DNA from 2 places in the Bradyrhizobium sp. SZCCHNRI1029 genome. Region 2 is predicted to be linked to the other one. Evidence: predicted binding sites of a transcription regulator. Region 2 holds the regulator's gene; the other holds the start of a gene.
What was found. Region 2 encodes HrcA, which represses chaperone genes, less so after heat shock. Its sites were predicted from a motif close to GTTAGCACTCNCNNNNNGNGAGTGCTAAC; they were not measured.

Region 1 (9,964 bases), on a different contig from region 2:
GGCTTCGCTCGGCTCGTCGAGCGAGGCCGTGGCCTCATCGAGGAAGAGATATTGGGGCGCATGCAGCAGCGCGCGGGCAATTCCGAGCCGCTGCTGCTCGCCGAGCGACAGCATCCGGTTCCAGTGCGAGTCCTCGTCCAGGCGGTCCGCCAGTTGCGGCAGACCGACGGCCACCAGCGCCTCCCTGACCTGCTCGACGCTGAAAGCGTCCGCCGCCGCGGGATAGACGATCGCCGCCTTGAGCGCGCCGATCGGGAAGTAGGGCCGTTGCGGCAGCATCATCAGCTTGGCACGCGAGGGCACGCTGATGGCGCCGCTGCCGAACGGCCAGACGCCGGCGATGGCGCGGAACAGCGTCGACTTGCCGGCGCCGGAGGGCCCGGTCAGCAGCGTGCGCTCGTTGTTGCCGATGCTGAACCCGTCGGCCGCGACCAGCGGCAGGCCATTGGGCAGCTTCAGCAGCAGCTGGGCGAGATCGATGCTGTCGCCGGCATGGCTGACGACGTCGATCGTCTGCGGCTCGGCCGAGAGCGACGTTGCACTGTCGATCGACATGTCGAATCCGTCGAGCCGGGCAACCGTCGAGCGCCAGTCGGCGAGCGTCCGATAGGCCGTGACGAAGAACGATAGTGCACCTTGCACGCTCGAGAAGGCCGAGGCCGTCTGCATCAGGCTGCCCAGCTGGACCTTCTTGCTGAAATAGGCCGGTGCGACCAGGAGATAGGGAAAGATCACGGCGGCCTGCGAATAGCTGCTCGTGAACGCCGTCAGCCGTTTTGTCCGGCTCATGATTTGATACCAGTTGCCGACCACGCTGCCGAACCGGTTCAACAGCAGGCTCTGCTCGGCGCCTTCACCGCGCAGCACTGCGATCTGCTCGGAGTTCTCTCGAACCCGGACTAGGCTGAAACGGAAATCGGCTTCGAAGCGCTGCTGTTCGAAATTGAGATTGACGAGCGGCGAGCCGATCCAGTGCGTCAGCACAGTGCCGAGGGTCGCATAGAGCAGGGCGGCCCAGACCAGATAGCCGGGAACCGGATATTCGATGCCGAACAGCGTGAGCGGGGCCGCTTCGGACAGGCCCCAGAGAATGACCACGAACGAGGCCAGCGTCACGACCGAGCTCAATAGTCCGACGGTGATGGCGAGCGTCTGCTCGATGAACTGCTTGACGTCCTCGGCGATGCGCTGGTCGGGATTGTCTGCGGCGTCGCCCTTGAGCTGCATGCGGTAGTGATTGGCGCCGCTGAGCCAGCGGCGGAGATAGGTCTCGGTCATCCACTGCCGCCAACGGATCTGCAGCCACTGGTTGAGATAAAGCTGATAGATCGACAGGACGATGAAGCTCGTGGCGAGCACCACGAAGACGCCGATCTCCCAGATGAAGCTCTCCCAATTGTATTCCTGCAACGCGTTGTAGAACCGGTTCTGCCACTGGTTCACCATCACGTCGATCGCGACCCGCGCCAGTTCGATAGCGATGACGGCGGCGAGGAGGATGCGGCCGGCGACCTTGTCCTCGGAGCGGAAGTAGGGAATGGCGATCCGCCAGACGGTGGCGACGGTCGAGCGCAGATTGTTCACAGAGGGGCTGCTCCTGAGAAAAGGTCTTAACAGGCTGGCGAAAAACGAGAAAATCGCGGTTGGCACCGCCTGCCTAGACTAAAGTCGTAATCTGGCGGGTGGCCGCCGGCTTGTCGGTCGCGTGTGACAAACCGTAGCATGGGGCAGGGGAGAGGGACTGCGACCGCCGCCAGATTTCGCGAGAATTTGAGCAGAGTTGGGCGTTGCCGGTTTTGTGATCTGCTTTTCCGACCTGTGCCAGGCTTGGGGGCCTGGGCGAGCAGACCTGATCCGTCCCGCCGGCCTCAGGTCCAACAACAAGAACGTGGGGGGAGAAGTCACGATGTGGAATCAAATCTACGACCCGTTGGGGAGCCCGGCGCTGTCGACGCTGGCCGCCGCCGTCCCGGTGGTGACGCTGCTGGTGCTGATCGCCAGTGGCAAGGTCAAGGCACACATCGCGGCGATCATCGCCGTGATCCTGACCAACCTGATCACGATCTTCGTCTTTACGATGCCGGCCAACATGTCGCTGCGCGCGACGTTTCTGGGCGTCATCACCGGGTTCTTTCCGATCGGCTGGATCGTCCTGAACGTCATCTTCCTCTACCAGGTCACGGTTTCCACCGGACGGTTCGAGCTACTGAAGCGCGCCATCGGTGGCGTCACGGAGGACCGGCGGCTGCAACTGTTGCTGGTCGCCTTCTCCTTCGGCGCGTTCTTCGAGGGCGCGTCCGGCTTCGGCACCCCGGTGGCGATCACCGGTGCCGTGCTGATCGGTCTCGGCTTCTCGCCGCTCGCGGCCTCCGGCCTGTCGCTGATCGCCAACACCGCCCCGGTCGCCTATGGCGCGCTGGGCACGCCGATCCAGGGCCTCGCCTCGGTCACCGGTCTCGACCCTTACATCCTCGGCGCGATGGTCGGCCGGCAGCTGCCGGTGTTCTCGCTGATCGTGCCGTTCTGGGTGATCTGGGCGTTCGCGGGCTGGAAGGGCATGAAGGACATCTGGCCGGCGATCCTGGTCACCGGCGTCTCCTTCGCGGTGCCGCAATTCCTGATCTCGAACTACATCAATCCGTGGATCGTCGACATCGGCGCCTCGCTGATCTCGATGGGCGCGCTGATCCTGTTCCTGAAGGTCTGGCAGCCCAAGCAGCTGTGGCTGTCGCCGGCGTTGCGCGGGCGTGACGAATCGGCCGCCACGATGACGGCGGCGAAGCCGCTGGACCGCGCGCCGCTGACGCAAGCCGAGCTCTGGGGCGCGCTGCTGCCCTGGATCATCGTCTGCGTCATCATGCTGATCTGGGGCAACGGCGCCTTCAAGGCCTGGGCGAACTCGATCTTCACGTGGAACTATCCGGTGCCCGAGCTCGACAAGCTGATCAACAAGATGCCGCCGGTGGCTGCGAAGCCGACGCCGGAAGGCGCGGTGTTCTCGTTCACCTACCTGACCTTCACCGGCACCGGCATGCTGATCGCCGCGATCATCTCCGGCTTCCTGATGGGTGTCGGACCGGGCAAGCTGATCGCGGAATACGGCCGCACCATCCGTCTCTGCGCGATCTCGCTGATCACGATCTCGGCGATGCTCGCGATCGGCACGCTGACCCGGCTGTCCGGCGTCGATGCCACGCTCGGCTTGGCCTTCGCCGCGACAGGCGTGCTCTATCCGTTCTTCGGCACCTTGCTCGGCTGGTTGGGCGTGGCGCTGACGGGATCGGATACGGCCTCGAACGTGCTGTTCGGAAACCTGCAGAAGATCACCTCCGAGCAGCTCGGCCTGTCCCCTGTCCTGATGGCGGCCGCCAACTCCTCCGGCGGTGTCATGGGCAAGATGATCGATGCGCAGTCGATCGTCGTCGCCTCGACCGCCACCAACTGGTACGGCCACGAGAGCTCGATCCTGCGCTACGTCTTCCTGCATTCGATCGTGCTGGCCTGTCTGGTCGGCCTGTTCGTCACCTTGCAGGCCTATGTCTATCCGTTCACGGCGATGGTGCTGAAGTAGCAACACCGGCAGCGACAAACGCCCCGCGCCGTAGCTGCGGCGCGGGGCTTGCTATGTTTGGAACACATTTGTGCGGGAGCCGTGCTGGCGGTCGCTGGGCCGATCGCTTAAGAGGCGAGCCCTGCACGTGATGATGTGTCGAGAGGAACGATGCGAGTAGTGAAGCGAGCTTGCGCCAAACTGGCTGCGGCCCTGTTGATGTCGGCCGTGCCCCTTGCCGGCGCCTCGGCGGAGGAATTTCCCTTCGGCATGGAGATGACGCTCGATGCGATGCCGCAACCCGGCTCGAAGCGGGTGCCGGATCTCGACATCGGCGATAACGGCGAGACCGTGCTGGAGCTCTGGTGCAAGGGCGGCAAGGGGCAGTTCTCGGTCGCCGGCAACACCATCGTGTTCATCGCCGGCAAGATCGAGGACCGCAACTGCCCGGCGGCGCGCGCGCAGGCCGACGACGAACTGATCGCGGCGCTGAGCGCGGTGACGAACTGGAAGCGTCAGGGCGACCTGATCATCTTCATCGGACCGAAGACGCTGCGCTTCCGGCTCAACACCAATTGAGCCGAGACGGCCGTTTCCAAAGTCCTGGTGGGGACTGTCGAGGGCTCAAGCTCGAGCATGATGCGTTCCACTTTCCGCATCATGATTCGAGCAAACAGCCTTGCGCACGCTCGCGCTTCCGCAGTGTGCACCCTTGAGGTCTGCCCCGCGGCCACCCTCCCCTGGAGGGGGAGGGTCGCCTCTCATGAGCGCAGCGAATGGGAGGCGGAGTGGGGTGATCTCTCCACGTGCACCGGTGCCCGCGGCGTCACCCCACCCCGCTCGCCCGCTTCGCGCGCGATCGACCCTCCCCCTCCAGGGGAGGGTGGCATCTGAGATCGCGGCGCCATGCCGTCATGGCTCGCCTTACTTCCAGACCGAGTTGTCCGCATCCCAGCGCTTGGCCTTGAAGGCCTTCGCCAGCTCGTCGATGGCGCCGCCATCATCCCGCGTGTCGCCTTCCTCGTCGCCCGAGGATTCGTCCGACAGGATCAGCTTGGCGCTCGAGGCCTCATCGATGGTGGTCGTCGTCGGGCTGCTGATCCAGAGCATCAGCGCGTCGGCGCCGCCCGGCTTGTCCGCCGAGACGAGGCCGGTGACCTCGATGACGTCGGTCAGCTCGAGCGCCGGCATCAGCTGGCTCGGCCGCTTCAACGTCAGCTTCAGCTTGCCGCTGACCGGATTCCACGCCGCACTCGTCGGCTTGGCATTGTAGGTCTTGGCCAGCACGTCGGAGATGGCGCCCGCCAGCTTGTCCTTGTTGATCTTGTCACCGTCGCGCCAGTCGGCCGCCGCAAAGCGGATGGTGCGGTCCATCTCGACCGTGCCGGCGGTCCAGCCGGCAGTGACGACGCCGTTCATGGTCCGCGCCTTCGCGATCAGCGCGCCGGCTCGTTCGGGGTCGACGGTCATGCTGATGGTCTGCTCGCCCGCGCGCAGTGCGTCGCAGCTCACGATGAGGCTCGACAGCGAAACTTCGACGTTCTCGCCCTTCAGGCTCTTGAGGAAGTCGGTCACCGCGTCTAGCTTGAGCCGGACCGAGATCGCCTCGGGCGAGACGTCAGTGAAGTCCTTCGGCTGGGCGCTGATGCCGTCGTCGCTCGACTGGCTCTCCTGGAACTCCTTCTCGCTGACGTCGGAATTGTCGGTCGACGCCACCTCGGTGACGGTCTTGCCGATCGCGATCTGTCCGCGGAACTCGAACGTGTCGCCGGTCGGCTTGCGATTCAGCTTCACCGTGACCGGCTCCTTGGCGCCGTTGCTCTGGGTCGCACCGGTCAAGGTCTGGCCATTGACGGTGAGGCTGACCACGAAGCGGTCCTTGCGATCCGAATTCTTTGCGACGGGATAGCAGACGTCGAGCGTGGCGGCGGTGACGGTTTTGCCCTGGCGCGTCTCCTTCAGGATCACGTCGGCATTGCCGTCCATCAGGCCGTCGATCGCGGTGAAATACCGAGTCTCGTTGGCGGGGGCCTTGGTCCCGCTCTTGCTCTGGGCCCAACCGAGTTCCGGCGCGGCCGCTGCAATCACGGCCAGCGCAAGCAAAATCGCGCGCATCTGAAAATCCTTGTGGGGGCAGAATCGGCCTTAAGCTGTAGCGCCGATTTGCGGTCGCTGCACCCCCGGTGCGGACACTCGGCCAAAAAGAAGGCCGCCCGGAGGCGGCCTTCCTGAATGTGAGATGTCGAAAGCAGGGCTCAGAAGCCCATGCCGCCCATGCCACCCATGCCGCCGCCGGCCGGCATCGCCGGAGCAGCATCCTTCGGCAGCTCGGCGACCATGGCCTCGGTGGTGACCAGGAGGCCTGCGACCGACGAGGCGTCCTGCAGCGCGGTGCGGACCACCTTGGCCGGGTCGATGATGCCCTTGGCGACCATATCGACATAATCCTCGGTCTGCGCGTCGAAGCCGAACGTCTCGGACTTCTCGTCCAGGATCTTGCCGACCACGATCGAGCCTTCGACGCCGGCGTTCTCGGAGATCTGGCGAATCGGAGCCTCGAGCGCCTTCAGCACGATGTTGATGCCGGCCTGGACGTCCGAATTGGCGTTGGTGATGCGGCCGACGGCCTTCTTGGCGCGCAGCAGCGCCACGCCGCCACCAGGGACGATGCCCTCCTGCACCGCAGCGCGGGTCGCGTTGAGGGCGTCCTCGACGCGGTCCTTCTTCTCCTTGACCTCGATCTCGGTCGCGCCGCCGACGCGGATCACCGCGACGCCGCCGGCGAGCTTGGCCAGACGCTCCTGCAGCTTCTCACGGTCGTAGTCCGAGGTGGTCTCCTCGATCTGCGCCTTGATCTGGCCGACGCGCGACTCGATGTCGGCCTTCTTGCCGGCGCCGTTGACGATCGTGGTGTTCTCCTTGTCGATCACGACCTTCTTGGCGCGGCCGAGCATCTTGATCGTGACGTTCTCGAGCTTCATGCCGAGATCTTCCGAGATCAGCTGACCACCGGTCAGGATCGCGATGTCCTCGAGCATGGCCTTGCGGCGATCACCGAAGCCCGGCGCCTTGACGGCGGCGACCTTGAGTCCGCCGCGCAGGCGGTTGACGACCAGCGTCGCCAGCGCTTCGCCCTCGACGTCCTCGGCGATGATCAGCAGCGGGCGGCCCGACTGCACCACGGCTTCGAGCACCGGCAGCATGGCCTGCAGGCCCGACAGCTTCTTCTCGTGCAGGAGCACGTAGACGTCGTCCAGCTCGGCGGTCATCTTCTCGGCATTGGTGACGAAGTAGGGCGAGAGATAGCCCCGGTCGAACTTCATGCCTTCGACGATGTCGACCTCGGTATCGAGCGACTTGTTCTCCTCGACCGTGATGACGCCCTCGTTGCCGACCTTCTGCATCGCCTGGGCGATCATCTTGCCGATCGCGGCGTCGCCGTTGGCGGAGATGGTGCCGACCTGGGCGACCTCGGAGGACGAGGCGACCGGCTTGGCGCGCTTCTCGATGTCCTTGATCACGGCGGCCACCGCGATGTCGATGCCGCGCTTGAGGTCCATCGGGTTCATGCCGGCGGCAACCGCCTTGGCGCCCTCGCGCACGATGGCCTGGGCCAGCACGGTCGCGGTGGTGGTGCCGTCACCGGCGGTGTCGTTGGTCTTGGAGGCGACCTCGCGCAGCATCTGCGCGCCCATGTTCTCGAACTTGTCCTCCAGCTCGATCTCCTTGGCGACGGTGACGCCGTCCTTGGTGATGCGCGGAGCGCCGAAGCTCTTCTCGATGACGACATTGCGGCCCTTCGGGCCGAGCGTCACCTTGACGGCGTTGGCGAGAATGTCGACGCCGCGCAGCATGCGGTCGCGTGCGTCGCCGGCGAATTTGACGTCCTTGGCTGCCATTTCAGAATTCTCCTGGAGTAGACCTCGACGGCGAGGGGCGTGATCGCCCGTCTGTCGCCGGAACGAGGTTGCAGAGCATTTTCGCCCGGGGCGGCTGATCGCCGCCCCCGACAGGTCGGGATCAGGCGACGACGCCCATGATGTCGGACTCCTTCATGATCAGGAGTTCCTCGCCGTCCAGCTTGACCTCGGTGCCGGACCACTTGCCGAACAGCACGCGGTCGCCGACCTTGACGTCGATCGGGATCAGCTTGCCGCTCTCGTCGCGGCCGCCCGGGCCGACGGCGACGACTTCGCCCTGCGAGGGCTTTTCCTTGGCGCTGTCGGGAATGATGATGCCGCCCTTGGTCTTCTCTTCGGCGTCGATGCGCTTAACCACGACGCGGTCGTGCAGGGGACGAAACTTCGATTTGGCCATGACGGATCCCTTTTGGGGTGCTTGGATAAGTGTTGCTGTCGGAGGAAATCTGAATGCGGCCACATTGAACGCCCACTTGGCGCCAACTGGCTCGCAGCCTTAGCAATCCCGCCCTCCGAGTGCTAAAGACCGCTCGGGGAAATATGGCTTGCGGCTGTTCCTGTCAAGCAACGGCCAGCCGTTAAGCCGTTCTTGAGGCTGTTAGGGGATGTTGTCCCGGGCCAGACATGTTAGTGGAGCGGCGTCGTCATCCGACGTCATTGCTCTGACGAGCGTTTTGCGCTTGGTTGCCGGACGGGGCAGCCATGATCTTGTTCCTAAGGGGATGCCATGACGAGTTCACGGTGCGCGCGGCCGGTTGCCAATCTCGCGATCGCGTCGGCGCTCACGATGCTTCTGGGAGCGTGCACGGGCTTCAGCCTGTCGCCGTCGACCCCCATGCAGCAGACCGAGGCGCCGGTCGAGCCCGAGGTGCCGGCCACGATTCGCGCCGAGGATCTCGTGGGCAAATGGGGGCTTGCCGCCTACAACAACCCGAATGACCGCCCGCGCACCGAAAAGATGGCTTTGGCGCAGTGCAAACAGCCCTACGTCATCGGGGCAGGCACGTCCGGTGGTGTCGTGATGCACCTGGCCGACCAGGCGACTCCTCAGGAACTGCGCTTGAAGGGATCGGCCAGCGGCAAGAACTACATCGGCCCGGCCGGACCGCCCGGCGGCGAGCAGGACCGCGAGGTCGTCTCCTTCGACGGCCGTGTGCTGATCACCCGCTTCGTCGACAAGGATGCGGCGACCCGTTACCAGACGATGGTCTACGTCCGCTGCGGACCGCGCGCCTGAGATCCGGGCGAACATCCCGCAAAGGTCGAGAGTCGAACGAAAAACGCCGGCGATAGCGCCGGCGTTCCTGTATGGTGACGTTGCCTGGAGCGGTCGCTGGGACTGGCCGAGGTCAGTTGAACATCGCGTCGATGTCGTCCTGCGAAGCGTGGCCGACGTCGCCTTCCGCCTTCGGGCCGTTCAGCAGCCGGGCGTCGCCCTCGCGGTGGTCGACGATCGGCGGCGTATGCGCCTTGATGGCGTCGACGCCGCCCCAGATGTCCATCATCACCACGATGTGGTGCTCGATGAACTTCATCGTGGTCATGACCTTGTTGATGCGCTGGCCGGTCAGGTCCTGGAAGTTGCAGGCCTCGAAGATCGAGACCACGCGCTCCTGGATCTCTTCGCTCAGGATCTTCTGCTGGTCGGCCGAGTCCACCTTGGACAGCGCGCTGGCGGCCTGGTCGATCGCCTCCGCGGCTTCCAGGATCTGCTGCGTCGCCTGCTCGGTGCCGCCGACGACCGCGCCGAGCTCGCCGTTGACCTTGGCCATCTCCTCGCCGTTGAAGCTCTTGGCATGGAGGGTCGCGATCTCGCCCTTGGTGCGGTTGATCGCGTCGTGGATCAGGTCGAGCTCGACCTTGAGCTTTTCGCACTGCTCGATCTGGGCGCGATAGGTCTCGAGCAGCGCGCGCGCTTCGGCGACCTCGCGTGCGGCGGACTCTTCGATGGCGGCGTTCGCCGTGTTGCTGCCGCCGCTTCGGATCGCATTGGCCATCTGGGAGCGGATCGCGCGCAGCTCGTCCATGATTTCCTTGTGGTTGGGGCCGATCTCGCCGCCCACGAATTCAGGCTCCGGCATATGGCCGACGATTGCTTCTTCGATACGGAAACGCTTGCGAACAGCCATGATAGTATCCCTGACCTTTTGCTCGGATCAGTTCTACGCAGAGGCTATTTAACATCGCGTTCACGCCAGGAACCGCCGTTGGGCAACGCTGGCGTGCATCGTGCGTCAACTATTAACCATGCTCCGCCGGCCTTCACGCAAAATAAACGCTAGCGATCAAAACCGCCGACGTATGCAGCGATGGTGAATCCCGGCGCCTCCCGCGTTTACCAAAGCGATCGGGTTTTGCTCTTTATTGACGATACGCGGCGGCGTTGCCGCCTCGCGCGACGAACAGTCTCCAGACGAAACAGTACAGAGTACGTCGATGTTCAAATCATTCTCCATAGCGCTGCTGGCCGGCGCATGCGCATTCCATTCAGGTC
Region 2 (9,964 bases):
CGGCGAACTCGCCGTCGACCAGGATGATGCGCTTGTCGCCGTGCTTCACCTCGGGGAGGAAGCGCTGGATCACCCAGGGCTCCTTGAACGTCACCGAGAACATGTCGAACAGCGAGCCGAAATTCATATCCTGCGGCATCACCCGAAACACCGCCGCGCCACCATGGCCATGCAGCGGCTTCATCACGACAGCGCCGTGCTGATCGCGGAAGGCGTTGATCTCGTCGAGATCGCGCGAGATCAAGGTCGGCGGCATCAGTTGCGGGAAGTTCATCACGAACAGCTTTTCCGGCGCGTTGCGGACGCTTGCGGGATCATTGACCACCAGCGTCTTCGGATGGATGCGCTCGAGGAAATGCGTCGAGGTGATGTAGGCGAGATCGAACGGCGGATCCTGCCGCAGCAGCACGACATCAAAGGATGTCAGCGCGGTCGGTTTCGGTTCGCCGAGCGTGAAATGGTCGCCGACCTGGTCGCGCACCGTCAGCGCCTGCACCGGCGCATAGAGCTCGCCGCCGCGCAGCGACAGCTTGTCGGGCGTATAGTAACACAGGCCATGGCCGCGCCGCTGCGCTTCGAGCAGCATCGCGAAGGTCGAGTCGCCGCGGATGTTGATGCGCGCGATCGGGTCCATCTGGACGGCGACGTTCAGTTTCATGGGCAGGTCCCTGCTCTCTGCAATCAGTTCATGTCAGGTGCTGGCGTCGAACGCCGCTACCAGATGGCGCGGCAGGCTGCGCGGCGCAACCAGAATCGCGTCGAAGCGCAGCTCCAATTCGGCATGGTCGGGATGCGCCATCAACCAGGCCTGCGCGGCATCGATGATGCGCTGCTGCTGGCGCGGCGTCACCGCATAGGCGGCATCGTCGAGCGAGGCACGCGCCTTGACCTCGACGAAGGCAACCAGGCCGCGCCTGCGCGCGATGATGTCGATCTCGCCTTGGGGCGTGCGGAAGCGTTTGGCGAGGATGCGATAGCCCTTGGCGATCAGCAGCGCTGCGGCGCGGGCTTCCGCCGATAATCCGGTGCGGAAGGCGGCGACGCGTTCGGGTGCCGCCGTCTTCGCCGGCTTGTCAGGGGAGACGCGCTCAGTCTTCGCCATCGGCCGACCCTGACCGCGCGTCCTTCACCAGCTCGAGCGCGCGCGCATAGACTTCGCGGCGCGGCCGGCCGGACAGCTCGACGGCATGCATCACGGCATCCTTGACGCTCGATCGCTGCAGCAGATCCTTCAACACGGCGTCGAGCGCATCCGGCGTCAGCACCCCGGCGCCGCGCGGCGGCGGACCGATCACCAGCACGAACTCGCCGCGCGTTTCGAGATCGCCGGCCTCCGCAGCGAGATCGCCGATGGCGCCGCGCAGCACCTCCTCGTGCAGCTTGGTGAGCTCGCGGCAGATCGCGGCCTGACGTCCCGCCATGGCATCGGCGAGGTCGGCCAGCGTCTCCTGCACCCGGTTGCCGGCTTCGAACAGGACCAGCGTCGCGTCGATCCGCGCGAGCTCGGACAGCCGCGTACGCCGCGCCTGCTGCCTGGCCGGCAGGAACCCCTCGAAGAAGAAGCGGTCGGTCGGAAGCGCGGCCACGCTGAGCGCCGCGAGCACGGCGGAAGGTCCCGGCAGCGCGGTGACAACATGCCCGGCCTCACACGCCTCGCGCACCAGCTTGTAGCCGGGATCGGAGATCAGCGGCGTGCCGGCGTCGGACACCAGCGCGATGGCCGCGCCTTCGGCGAGGCGCTGCAGGATCCTGGGTCTGACGGCTTCGGCATTGTGCTCATGATAGGCTGCGAGTTCCGCGCTGAGGCCGTAGCGCTCGGTCAGGCGCCGGGTGATTCGCGTGTCCTCGCACAAGATGAGGTCGGCGCCGGCCAGGGTTTCCAGCGCGCGCAGCGTGATGTCGCCGAGATTGCCGATCGGGGTCGCCACCAGATGCAATCCAGGCCGCGCCTTGGGCGCCGCAACGATCTGCCCCGCCACCAGATAGGTCGACGTGGTGGAAGATTTGCCGTCATCCGGCGACGTCTTGGGGATTGCCTTCGCGCCCATCGAGGTAATTTAAAGGGCCTGCCGCGGGATTGCCACAGGGGAACAGCCGCGCAGCGATTTTGAAGTGCCGATCGGCACGGGGGGGCCGTTCATCGCAGCTTCAAGTTCGAAGCTGCACCTCGATGAGGGTGTGTACGAGCAGGGGATAGGCCGTGCAAAACGTCGAATTGATCGGCTGTGTGGCGCTGACAGCCTTTTGTTTTGCTTAACTATTCGTCGACAATATGAGTGAATCTGCACGGCCTGCGGGACGTGCGTTTGGGGAACTTCTGGCCGGACTCGGCCGAACGAAGAGATGCCATGGTGGGCCCGCGTCATCCCAACTCTCTCGGTCCGGGACCCCATGGGGTCGCCCGGCGAACGGCGCTGGGCCTGATTGTCGGCGCGCCGCTGCTGTCGGCGTGCTCCAACGTCCAGCAGGGCTTCAATCCGTTCGAGCAGCCGACCGCGCCGGCGGGACCGCCGCAGCAGCCGGCGGTGGCCGGCAACGGCCAGGTCAAGGTCGGGCTGATTCTGCCGCTGTCGGCGTCGGGCAATGCCGGCGTCGCCGCGCAATCGATGAAGAACGCCGCCGAGATGGCGCTGGCCGAGTTTCAGAACCCCAACATCCAGCTCCTGATCAAGGACGACGCCGGCAGCCCGCAAGGGGCGCAGCAGGGCGCGCAACAGGCCTGCGACGAAGGCGCCGAGATCATCCTCGGCCCCCTGTTCGCGGGCTCGGTGCCGGCGACGGCCCAGGTGGCGCGCGCGCGCAACATCTCGGTCATCGCCTTCTCGACCGATTCGAGTGTGGCGGGGCGCGGCGTCTATCTGCTCAGCTTCCTGCCGGAGTCCGATGCCAGCCGCATCGTCGAATATTCCGCCAGCGTCGGCAAACGCTCGTTCGCGGCGCTGCTGCCCGACAATGCCTACGGCACCGTCGTCGAGGGGGCGTTCAAGACCGCGGTCAGCCGCCGCGGCGGACGCATCGTGGCATTCGAGAAATATTCCGGCGACCGCACTGGGCCTGCGCGCACGGTGGCGCAGGCGCTCGGCGGCGCCGATGCGCTGCTGCTGGCCGATGACGGCGAATCGGTCGCGGCGACGGCCGATGCGCTGACCGCTGCCGGCGCCAATCTGCGCAACATCCAGTTGCTCGGCACAGGGCTGTGGGACAATCCGCGCGTCTATGCCAGCGCCAGCCTGCAGGGCGGCCTCTATGCCGCGCCGGATCCCTCCGGCTTCCGCGCCTTTGCCGGCCGCTACCGGACGCGATTCGGCGGCGATCCCGTGCGTACGGCGACCCTCGCTTATGATGCGGTGGCGCTCGTGGCCGCGCTGGCGCGCACCCAGGGCAACCAGCGTTTCGCGCCCGATGTCCTGACCAATGCATCCGGCTTCGCCGGCATCGACGGGCTGTTCCGGTTCCGCAGCGACGGCACCAATGAGCGCGGGCTTGCGGTGATGCGCGTCGGTTCGGGTGGCGGACAGGCGGTCGCCGGCGCGCCGAAGAGCTTCAGCGCGACCTGAGTCGCAGCACTTCTCAGGCGGCGAGGTCGGCGACGACCGCGTCGAGCACCGGAAAGCCGTCCTGGGTCACGCGCAGCCGCCCGTCCGGATCGACCGCGATCGCGCCCTCCTCGCGCAGCAGCGCGATGCGGCGCGGATCGAGCGTGCGGCCGGAGATCCTTGCGTAGCGCTGCGGGTCGATGCCCTCGGCCAGTCGCAGCCCCATCAGCAGGAATTCGTCGGCGCGCTCCTCGCGGTTGAGCTCGTCGTCGGTCATGACACCATGACCGTTGGACTCGACCCGCATCAGCCAGGCCTCCGGCCGCTTGTCGGTCGCGGTCGCGTGTCGGATACCGTCGATGTCGAGACGACCATGGGCGCCGGGGCCGATGCCGGCATATTCGTGGCCGCGCCAGTAGACGAGGTTGTGCCGGCACTCCGCGCCGGGCCGGGCGTGATTGGAAATCTCATAGGCCGGCAGTCCGTGACGGCCACAGATCTCCTGCGTGACGTCGTACAAGGTGCGCGCCAGGCCTTCGTCCGGCGTCTTCAGCTTGCCTGCGGCGTGCAGGCCGAAGAACGGCGTGCCTTCCTCGATGGTCAGTTGATACAGCGACAAATGCTCAGCCGCCTCGCCGATCGCCCGCGTCAGCTCCTCGGTCCACATCGCCGGCGTCTGGTCGGGCCGCGCGTAGATCAGATCGAACGAATAGCGCTCGAACGCATTACGCGCGATCGCCACCGCCTTCATCGCCTCTTCGGCGGTGTGCAGGCGGCCGAGCATCTTGAGCGACGCATCGTCCATCGCCTGGACGCCGAGCGAGACCCGGTTGACGCCGGCGGCGCGATAGCCGGCAAAGCGGGTCGCCTCGACGCTGGTCGGGTTGGCTTCGAGCGACACCTCGACATCGCCAGCGACGTGCCAGTGCCGGCCGATCGCGTCGAGAATGGCGCCGACCGTCTGCGGCTGCATCAGCGACGGGGTGCCGCCGCCGAGAAAGATCGACGTGACGGTGCGCGGCCCAATGCGGGCGGCCGTGGTCGCGATCTCCTGCGCAAAGGCGCGGGCGAAGCGGTCCTGATCGATGGCGGCATGCCGGACGTGGCTGTTGAAGTCGCAATACGGACATTTCGACAGGCAGAACGGCCAGTGCACATAGACGCCGAACGCTTCGCTGTCAGCGCTGCTCAAGACAGATCTCCGCGAGTTTCACGAAGGCGCGCGCCCGGTGCGACAGGCCGAGCCCGAGCGGCGGCAGGCCATGTTTCTCGATGCTGGTCATCTCGCCGAAGGTCCGGTCGTGGCCCTCGGGCAGGAACATCGGGTCGTAGCCGAAGCCCGCCGTGCCACGCGGCGGCCAGACCAGGGTGCCGTCGACCCGCGCCTCGACCTCCTCGACGTGACCGTCCGGCCACGCCACGCACAGCGCCGAGACGAAATGGGCGCTACGCTTGTCGGCACCAGTCGCGTCCCGCTCCTGCAGGAGGCGCTCGATGCGCGTCATCGCGCCGGCGAAATCCTTGTCCGGTCCTGCCCAGCGCGCCGAATAGATCCCCGGCGCCCCATCGAGCGCATGAACCACGATGCCGGAATCGTCGGCAAAGGCAGGAAGCTGCGCGGCTCTGGCCGCGGCGACCGCCTTGATGCGGGCGTTGGCCTGGAAGGTCTCGCCGGTCTCATCCGGCTCGTCCAGGCCGAGATCGCCGGCCGACACCGCCTCGACGCCATGGGGAGCGAGCAGCTCGCGCATCTCGGCAAGCTTGCCGGGATTGTGGGTCGCAATGATGATGCGACCGGTGAGCTTGCGGTGCGGGCTGCTCACGCGACCGCCATCTTCTGCAGGTCGACCAGCCGCGCGACGCCCTTGCGGGCGAGCGCCATCAGCGCCAGGAATTCGGCCTCGGTGAACGGCGTCTTCTCCGCCGTGCCCTGCACCTCGATGATGCGGCCGTCGCCGGTCATGACGAAATTGGCGTCGGTCTCGGCCTCGGAGTCCTCGGCGTAGTCGAGATCCAGCACCGGCGTGCCGTTGTAGATGCCGCAGGAGATTGCGGCGACGTTGGCGCGCAGCACCTCGGTCTTGATCATGTTGCGCGATTTCATCCACTTGATGCAGTCGGCCAGCGCCACCCAGGCGCCGGTGATCGACGCCGTGCGCGTGCCGCCATCGGCCTGCAGCACGTCGCAATCGACCGTGATCTGGCGCTCGCCGAGCGCTTCCAGGTCGATCGCGGTGCGCAGCGAGCGGCCGATCAGGCGCTGGATCTCGACGGTGCGGCCGGTCTGCTTGCCGGCGGAGGCCTCGCGCCGGGTCCGTTCCAGCGTGGCGCGCGGCAGCATGCCGTATTCGGCGGTGATCCAGCCGCGTCCCTGGCCCTTCAGCCAGGGCGGCAGCCGGTCCTCGAGCGTGGCGGTGACCAGGACATGGGTGTCGCCGAACTTCACCAGGCAGGAGCCCTCGGCGTATTTGACGACGCCGCGTTCCAGGCTCACGGCCCGCAGTTCATCCGGTGCACGGCGGCTCGGCCGCATGATTCTCTCCGTGAAAGCGCGCGAAAGACCGACTTTGACGGGCCTTGTAGGAGCCGGGACCGGCAGCGGCAAGGGTTTATCGTGGCTTCGCCCGCGAGCGCCGACCGGCTTGCCACCGAGCCGCCGCATGGACACATTATAGGCAGCTGGGAGGAGTGCATCTGGTGGCCCACCACGATCCGATCAACCTGATGACACCGCCGGCCGGTCTGGCGCACCTGAACGAGCGCTCGCGCGAGATCTTCCGGCAGATCGTCGAAAGCTATCTGGCGACCGGCGAACCGGTCGGCTCGCGCAACATTTCGCGGCTGATCGCGGTTCCGCTGTCGCCGGCCTCGGTGCGCAACGTCATGGCCGATCTCGAGCAGCTCGGCCTGATCTACGCGCCGCACACCTCGGCCGGCCGGTTGCCGACCGAGGCTGGCCTGCGCTTCTTCGTCGACGCCCTGATGCAGGTCGGTGACATGACGGAGGCCGAGCGGCAGTCGATCCAGAGCCAGCTCGCGGCCGTCGGCCAGGCGCAGTCGGTCGAAGCGGCGCTGGACGAAGCGCTGACCCGGCTGTCGGGTCTGACCCGTGCCGCTGCCGTGGTTCTCACCGCCAAATCCAACACCCGCCTGAAGCACATCGAGTTCGTCAGGCTCGAGCCCGAGCGCGCGCTCGTCGTTCTGGTCGGTGAAGACGGACAGGTCGAGAACCGGGTCCTGACCCTGCCGCCGGGCGTGCCGTCGTCGGCGCTGACCGAGGCGTCCAATTTCCTCAATGCCCGCATCAGAGGACGGACGCTGGCGGAAGCGCGGCTCGAGCTCGAGACCGCGCTGGCGCATGACCGTGCCGAGCTCGATCAGTTGACGCAGAAGGTGATCGCCGCCGGAGTCGCGAGCTGGTCCGGAGGGGACAGCGACGAGCGGCAGCTCATCGTGCGCGGCCACGCCAACCTGCTCGAGGACCTGCATGCGCTCGAAGATCTCGAGCGTGTCCGGCGGCTGTTCGACGATCTCGAGACCAAGCGCGGCGTCGTCGATCTGCTCGGACGGGCGGAGAGCGCGGAAGGTGTCCGCATCTTCATCGGCTCGGAGAACAAGCTGTTCTCGCTGTCGGGCTCGTCGACGATCGTGTCGCCCTATTCCGACGCCACGGGGCGCATCGTCGGCGTGCTCGGCGTCATCGGTCCGACCCGGCTCAACTATGCCCGGGTGATTCCGACGGTCGATTATGCCGCGCGTCTGGTCAGCCGGCTGCTGGGTGGCTGACGCGTGACTTGGTTCACCCGCGGACAGCGCCTCCGGGCGCAATGGTCAGGCTGCGCTTGATTTTCGACGCCCAAAGCACGATATCCCGCCCCATATCCCCCAAACCCGTCAGCCGAACTTGCGAGTCTGTCCATGACCGATCCCGACCTGCATAAGAATGATCCGGAAAACCCGGCGCAGGCCAGCGAACCCGTCGTCTCCAAGCCCTACATCATGCCCGATGATCCTGAGGCCGGCTCGGCCGAGGCCCTTGCCAAGGAGGCGGCCGACGCGCGCGACAAGATGCTGCGCACGCTCGCGGAGATGGAGAACCTGCGCAAGCGGACGGCCCGTGAAGTCGCCGATGCGCGCATGTACGGCATCACCGGCTTCGCCCGTGACGTGCTCGATATCGCCGACAATCTGCAGCGCGCGCTCGATGCCGTGCCGGCCGAGACACGCGCCAATGCCGATGCGGGCCTGAAGTCGCTGATCGAGGGCGTCGAGCTCACCGAGCGCTCGCTGCTCAACACGCTGGAGAAGAACGGCGTCAAGAAGTTCGATCCGACGGGACAGAAGTTCGACCCCAACTTCCAGCAGGCGATGTACGAGGTCCCGGATCCGTCGGTGCCGTCCGGTACCGTGGTGCAGGTCGTGCAGGCCGGCTTCATGATCGGCGAGCGCGTGCTGCGCCCCGCGCTGGTCGGCGTGTCCAAGGGTGGCGCGAAGGCGGCGCCGGCGGCGAGCAACGATCAGTCGAACAGCGCCGCCTGACGGCGAGCCTAGGCAGGCGTCCCGCTGCCGTCCTGTCGATCGAATGAACAAGCCACGGGCAACGATGCCCGTGGCTTCTTGTTTGTCGGCGCGACTTTGTAGTCCGTCTCACGGCGAGTGGCCAACGTGATCACGACGTCCGATGCCGGGCTGGTCTCAGCCTCTCGGCTGGATGCCGTCGCGGACGGCGCGGAAGCGCGGGAAGGCCGCCGACCACTGGTCGCGCGGCGCGCTGCCGATGATCCGCAACGTGTTCGGCCCGCCGAAGCGCAGCCACTGCACCACCGTCACCGGCGTATTGTCCTTGCCGCTGGTGGCGTCGATCCGGGTCTCATAGGCCGGCTGGCCGTCGATGCGGATCGGCTCGGACATCGTGATGCGCGCTTCGCGGACGCCCGGAATGGTGGTGGCCGCCTGCTGCGCGACGCGCGCGCGGTCGCCTGCCTCCGGGGCGACGCCGGCCACCAGCCCGATCACCACGAAGGGCGCGGCCTCGAAGCCCTTGTCCTCTTCGCCATCGGCCAGGATCAGGGCGCCCGGCCCGAGCGTGCGGATGGTCTTGAACCCGGAGAGGTCGGTGACCTTGAACGGCATCATCGCGAGCTGCTCGTCGACCGGAACGTCCTTGCGGACGACGGCGGAGGCGAACATCTGGCGCACGGCATCGTCGGTATAGATCCGGCTCGCGGTCTCCGGGATCTGCACGGCCACGTAGCCGGAGAAGCCGTTGCCGGGCAGGATCATCGAGTAGCGCCGCACTGGCGTGGCGCCATCCCGGCCGTTCTCCACCGTGTAGTAGGCGGTGCCGGCAGCGGTCTCGATGCTCTCCGGCTTGACGCTGCCGGTCCCGGCGGGATTGGCGGTAAACGCATTCTTCACCTCGCCATAGGCGGCCGCCGGCAGTTCGGTCAGCAGCACCTTGACGCTCTGGTCCTCGGTTTCGAAGCCGGAGAACGTCTTGGCCTTGGCGAGCCCCACCAGGGGCGCGAGCCCGATGCGGACGCCGGGCGGAAATATGGCGTCGGCGGCCAATGCGGGGTGCAGCAGCGACATCAGCAGGGTGGCCGCGGCGAAAAATCGAACGATCATCATCAACATTGCCTCGTTGACCGAGGCCTCGTGCCGAGGCGGTCGGGATCCTCGCCAGCGTGGTCTTCGGCGGGCACGCTTTTAGCGGCTTTACGCCCCCCGCAACAGGCCGGGCGCGCGGTTTTGATCGCCTGCGGCGATTGGCGGGACCCCCGCGGGGGCGCATTTCGCGGATAATTCGCCTCGAAAGGCGGATTCAGGATGGTCCAGCGCTAGCTGCGCTTCAGGATTTCGACGCCGTCGACGGTCTGTACCAGCACATAGGGCTCCAGCAGAGCCCTGAGTTCGGGGTCGGAACGCGCCCAATCGCCCCAGTCGCTGTTCTGATTGTCGATCAGGACGACGTCGGGCGGCTGTTTCCGGAAGTCGGCGACGATCCCGGCGCGTTCGCGTTCCACGTAGGGCGCGAGCCTCTGCGCCGTCTGTGAATCGATGGTTCCGTCCTGTTGCGAGCGGCGAACGATTTCCCGGACCCAGAACGCCTCCTGGCGCGAGATCCAGGTGCCATCGAGGGTCCGCACCATGGGGTGGCCGATGACCGCAGCCGCGCTGAGCACCAGCATGCTCGGGTGCGGACCGAGCCGCGCCACCTGGGCTTCGATCTGCCGGACGTCGACGCTGCCATTGAACCAGAAGCAGGTCTGCACGAACAGCACGGCGCCGGCGAGAGCGGTGGCGGCACGCGGCCAGCGTCGCGCGTCGCGGCTGCTGTCGATCGCCGACAGCGCAAGGCCGGCGGCCAGCAGCGCCAGCGCGACCATGGGGTAGGCGTGATAGCCCCAGCCTTTCTGCTGCGCGAC

Region 1: the regulator HrcA is predicted to act here: its motif matches at 7,966-7,994, upstream of groES (co-chaperone GroES).

What each region holds. Positions count from the first base shown of each region.
Region 1 is NZ_JAUEUK010000009.1:285,395-295,358, forward strand. It holds gene QW861_RS25420 (ABC transporter ATP-binding protein/permease) at 1-1,584, opposite strand, end outside; gene QW861_RS25425 (L-lactate permease) at 1,907-3,571, shown strand; gene QW861_RS25430 (META domain-containing protein) at 3,770-4,129, shown strand; gene QW861_RS25435 (hypothetical protein) at 4,475-5,665, opposite strand; gene groL (chaperonin GroEL) at 5,806-7,449, opposite strand; gene groES (co-chaperone GroES) at 7,571-7,867, opposite strand; gene QW861_RS25450 (hypothetical protein) at 8,198-8,707, shown strand; gene QW861_RS25455 (protein phosphatase CheZ) at 8,820-9,599, opposite strand; gene QW861_RS25460 (L,D-transpeptidase) at 9,907-9,964, shown strand, end outside.
Region 2 is NZ_JAUEUK010000012.1:116,826-126,789, forward strand. It holds gene gshB (glutathione synthase) at 1-658, opposite strand, end outside; gene QW861_RS28545 (YraN family protein) at 692-1,102, opposite strand; gene rsmI (16S rRNA (cytidine(1402)-2'-O)-methyltransferase) at 1,089-2,048, opposite strand; gene QW861_RS28555 (penicillin-binding protein activator) at 2,349-3,557, shown strand; gene hemW (radical SAM family heme chaperone HemW) at 3,571-4,728, opposite strand; gene rdgB (RdgB/HAM1 family non-canonical purine NTP pyrophosphatase) at 4,715-5,359, opposite strand; gene rph (ribonuclease PH) at 5,356-6,069, opposite strand; gene hrcA (heat-inducible transcriptional repressor HrcA) at 6,234-7,322, shown strand; gene grpE (nucleotide exchange factor GrpE) at 7,455-8,075, shown strand; gene QW861_RS28585 (hypothetical protein) at 8,232-9,167, opposite strand; gene QW861_RS28590 (hypothetical protein) at 9,377-9,964, opposite strand, start outside.